2 regions of the Streptomyces sp. NPDC090994 genome follow, and region 2 is predicted to be linked to the other one. Evidence: riboswitches for the same ligand, from Rfam matches in the RefSeq annotation. Region 2 holds a riboswitch; the other holds the start of a gene.

Region 1 (2,183 bases), on a different contig from region 2:
CTCATGCGGGCTGCTCCGTGGGTGCGGGGGCGGGCGCCTGGACGGGCGCCTGGACGGGCGCCTGGACGGGCGCCTGGGTGGTGCCGAACCGGCCGGGGGTGAACGGGCGGGCCTCCTCGGGCAGCTCGCCGGTGGTCAGGACGTGCGCCATGACGTCGCCGGTGACCGGGGTGAGCAGCACGCCGTTGCGGAAGTGCCCGGTGGCCAGCAGCAGGCCGGCCAGGGCGGTCGGGCCGAGCAGCGGCGCGTTGTCCGGGGAGCCGGGGCGCAGTCCCGCGAGGGTCTCCGTCAGGGGCAGCTCGGTGATGCCCGGGACCAGCTCGTGGGCGTCGCGCAGCAGCTCGTAGACGCCGCCGGCGGTGACGGTCGTGTCCCAGCCCAGCTCCTCGCTGGTCGCGCCGACGACGAGCTCGCCGCTGACGCGGGGCACCAGGTAGAGCGGGTTGCCGCGCACCACCGCGCGGACGGTGCGCTGGAGCAGGGGCGGCCGTCCCGGCGGCATCGTCAGCCGCAGCACCTGGCCCTTCACGGGCCGCACCGGCGGCAGCACCCCCTCCGGCACGCCCGCCAGACGGCCGCTGAGGCTGCCCGCGGCCAGGACGACCTGCCCGGCCGCCAGGGCGGTGCCGTCGGCCGTCACGACGCCCGTGGCGCGGTCCCCGGCGACGGTGAGCCGCTCGGCCGTGGTCCGGTGGAAGCGCACGCCCGCCCGTTCGCAGGCGGTCAGCAGCGCCGCGGCCAGCCGCCGGGGGTCGATCTGGTGGTCGCCGTCCACCCGGAGCCCCCCGCGCACGCCCGGCGCGAGCATCGGCTCCAGGCGCCGGCAGTCACGCCCCGACAGCCACTCGGACTCCAGCCCCGACTGCCGCTGGAAGGCGTGCAGCTCCCGCAGGTGCGCCCGGTCGTCGGAGTCGAGCGCGACGGCGAGGGTGCCGCAGCGGCGGTGGCCGAGGTCGTGCCCGGTGGCCTCGGACAGCTCCGCGGCGAAGGCGGGGTAGCGGCGGACCGAGGCGAGGTTCAGGGAGAGCAGGGTCTGCTCGCCATAGTGCAGTTCGGTGACGGCGGCCAGCATCCCGGCCGCCACCCGGGCGGCCCCGCCGCCCGGCGCCGGGTCCACCACCGCCGTGACCAGCCCGCGCTGCGCGGCCCGCCACGCGGTGACCAGGCCGATGATCCCGCCCCCGACGATCAGGACGTCGGGGGTCCCCAACCTGTTCGACATGGGTGCTGAACCCCTCCCTTCGCCGGCATGACCCGGATCAGGTTCGTACGGTCGGAGGCCGCCAGCCTCCCTCTCAGCCCGGTGCGTCCGGGCTCCCGCGAGTGCCTTACGTTGGCCACCCTAACTGTTCGATGTCCGCCTCTGTAAGGGAGTGTCCGCCGGTGGCACGTTCGCTTGACGGTCTCGTGTTCGCCCCGGTCGCCGACCAGGCACCCGGCCAGGTCGGCACCCGTACCCGCTTCGCCTACCACGAGCAGGACGGCGCCGTCTGGGCCGAGTACGCCGGCGGCGACGTGGTCCGCGGGCACCTGGTGGGGACGCGCGAGGGGGACCGGCTCGACTTCCGGTACGTGCAGCTCAGGACGGACGGCTCCACGGCCGGCGGGCACTGCGTGTCGCATGTCGTCGGCCTGCCGGACGGGCGCGTGCGGCTGGAGGAGAGCTGGGAGTGGGAGTCGGCGGAGGGCAGCGGGACCAGCGTGGTGGAACAGGTCCGGTGACGGCGAGGGCCGGCGTGCGGCGGGTACGGCAGGCGCCGGCGTGCGACAGGTGTGCGGCAAGTGTGGAGCAGGTCACTGAACGTGCCCCCTGACCGACAGTGAGTCAGGTGTCTAAGGTGATCAGGTGAGCGAGCAGACGCAGGAGCGAGGCGGCTCCGCGCGGCGCGTGGTCGTCGTGGGCGCGGGCATGGCCGGCGTGCAGACGGCGGTCGCCCTGCGCGAACGGGGCTTCACCGGCACCGTCACACTGATCGGCGCCGAACCGCACCAGCCGTACGACCGGCCCCCGCTGTCCAAGGCCGTCCTGCTGGGCACCGCCGAGGGCTCCGCCTTCGACGTCGACTTCGAGGCGCTCGGCATCGAGCTGCGGCTCGGGCAGGAGGCGCTGGGCGTCCGCCCCGGCGCGCACCTGCTGGACACCTCCGCGGGGCCGGTGCCGTACGACTCCCTGGTCCTGGCGA
Region 2 (2,183 bases):
AGAGATCCATGACCGTGTCGGCGCCCCAGCGGGTCGCCCAGGTCATCTTCTCGACCTCCTCCTCGATGGAGGAGGTCACCGCCGAGTTGCCGATGTTGGCGTTGACCTTCACCAGGAACCGCTTGCCGATGATCATCGGCTCGATCTCCGGGTGGTTGACGTTGGCCGGCAGGACCGCCCGGCCCGCCGCGATCTCCTCGCGTACGACCTCCGGTGAGACGTTCTCCCGGACGGCCACGTACTCCATCTCGGGGGTGATCTCCCCACGGCGCGCGTACGCGAGCTGCGTCACCGCCTGCCCGCCGCGAGCGCGCCGGGGCTGGCGCGGACGTCCGGGGAAGACCGCGTCCAGGTTGCGCAGTCCGCCGCGCGGAGAGGTGTGCTTGATGCCGTCGTCCTCGGGGCGGACGGGGCGGCCCGTGTACTCCTCGGTGTCGCCACGGGCGATGATCCAGTTCTCGCGCAGCGGGGGCAGCCCACTGCGCACGTCGGTGTCGACCAGCGGATCGGTGTACGGACCCGAGGTGTCGTACAGGGTGACCGACTGACCGTTGGTGAGGTGCACCTGACGGACCGGCACGCGCAGGTCGGGGCGTGATCCCTCGACGTACGCCTTGTGCCAGCCGATGGACTTCCCGGCCTCCGCGGGCTCCTCCTGGGCGGAGTTCTGCGCGAGGTTCTGCGCGGAGTTCTGCGCGAGGTTCTGCGCGGAGGCAGGCGTGCGTGCGTCCTTGTTGGTCATGAGACCTACTCCCTACGCCGGCATTACCCGGTAACAGGTTCGGCGGTCGACGCAGCGGTGTCCGTCCTCCGACGCCTCGTGGGGAACATCACTCGATTTCGGTGATGTTTCCCGTGAAACATCGCTGGGACGGAGGTCAGCGCCCTCTCAGCCCGGTGCTCCGAGCTCCCGCGTGTACAAAAGGTGCCTCCACGCTAGCGTCAATTCGGGCGCGGTGAACAGATGGCCCCCTTCGTTCTTGCGATGATCGGGCCGTGACCACGACGCAGCATCCCCCCTTCCCCCCGCCCGAACCACGCCGCGGACCGGGCACGGGAGACGGTGACGGCAGCCGTTCCCTTCCCGCTGACGGCTCCCGCTCCAGCGACCACGGGCAGGGACAGAGCTCTGGGTGGGAGCAGGGACAGGAACGCGGCCGCGGGCACGTCCAGGGGCATGAGCACGGGCCGGGGCATGAGCACAGGCAGGGGCACAGTCAGGGGCAGGGATACGGGCAGGGGGATGCGAACGCGGGGCCGGGCGGCGGACACGGTCCCGGGAACGGCGGGGGCGGACACGGCCCCTGGGACGGTGGTCATGGTTCCGGCGGCGGACACAGCTCCGGTGGCGGGAACGGCGGGCACGGTCCTGGGAACGGCGGGCACGGTCCCCTCGGCGGCGGGCACGGGCACTCGCACAGTCATGGTCCGGCGGCCCCCGTCTCCCTGCACCTGCGCAAGGTCATCGCGGCGGTCCTGGTCCCCTTCGCCGCCGCTGTCGTCGTAGGGCTCGCCCTGCTGTGGCCGGGCGGGGCTCCGGCGCACGAACGCACCGGGGTGGGGTTCGACCGGCAGACGCAGCAGGCCACGGTCACCAAGGTGCAGGCGATGAGCTGCCAGGAGGTGAACGGCTCCACCATCCCCTCCACCGGCGACACCTCCACCGCGGAGGGCTCCGAGGCGCAGCAGCAGGAGAACGGCACCTGCAAGAAGGCGACGATCCGGGTCGACACCGGCAAGGACAAGGGCCGTACGTTCACCGAGGTCGTGCAGCCCGATCAGTCCCGGCAGCTGAGCCAGGGCCAGGAGGTCGTGGTCTCCTACGAGCCCTCCGCGCCGAAGGACCTGCAGTACTCGGTCTCCGACATCGACCGCGGATTCCCGATGGCTCTGCTCGCCGGGATCTTCGCGCTCGCCGTCGTGGTCGTGGGACGGCTGCGGGGCGTGATGGCGCTGGTCGCACTGGCCATCAGCTTCCTGGTGCTCAACTTCTTCATCCTGCCCGCGATCCTGCAGGGCTCGAACCCGCTGCTCGTGGCCGTGATCGGGTCGAGCGCCATCATGCTGATCGCCCTGTATCTGTGCCACGGGCTGTCGGCCCGTACGTCCGTGGCGGTGCTCGGCACCCTGGTCTCGCTGGTGCTGATCGGCGTCCTCGGTTCGCTCTTCATCGGCTGGGCCGC

What was found. Region 2 has a riboswitch for thiamine pyrophosphate ahead of thiC (phosphomethylpyrimidine synthase ThiC). Riboswitches for the same ligand answer to the same signal wherever they lie in the genome.
Region 1: another riboswitch for thiamine pyrophosphate. It lies ahead of thiO (glycine oxidase ThiO); the one in region 2 lies ahead of thiC (phosphomethylpyrimidine synthase ThiC).

Annotation. Positions count from the first base shown of each region.
Region 1 covers NZ_JBIVWS010000003.1:219,769-221,951, forward strand. The annotation lists gene thiO (glycine oxidase ThiO) at 2-1,222, opposite strand; TPP riboswitch at 1,219-1,331, opposite strand; gene ACIQR3_RS08425 (hypothetical protein) at 1,384-1,722, shown strand; gene ACIQR3_RS08430 (NAD(P)/FAD-dependent oxidoreductase) at 1,847-2,183, shown strand, end outside.
Region 2 covers NZ_JBIVWS010000006.1:171,620-173,802, forward strand. The annotation lists gene thiC (phosphomethylpyrimidine synthase ThiC) at 1-742, opposite strand, end outside; TPP riboswitch at 735-924, opposite strand; gene ACIQR3_RS15805 (YibE/F family protein) at 997-2,183, shown strand, end outside.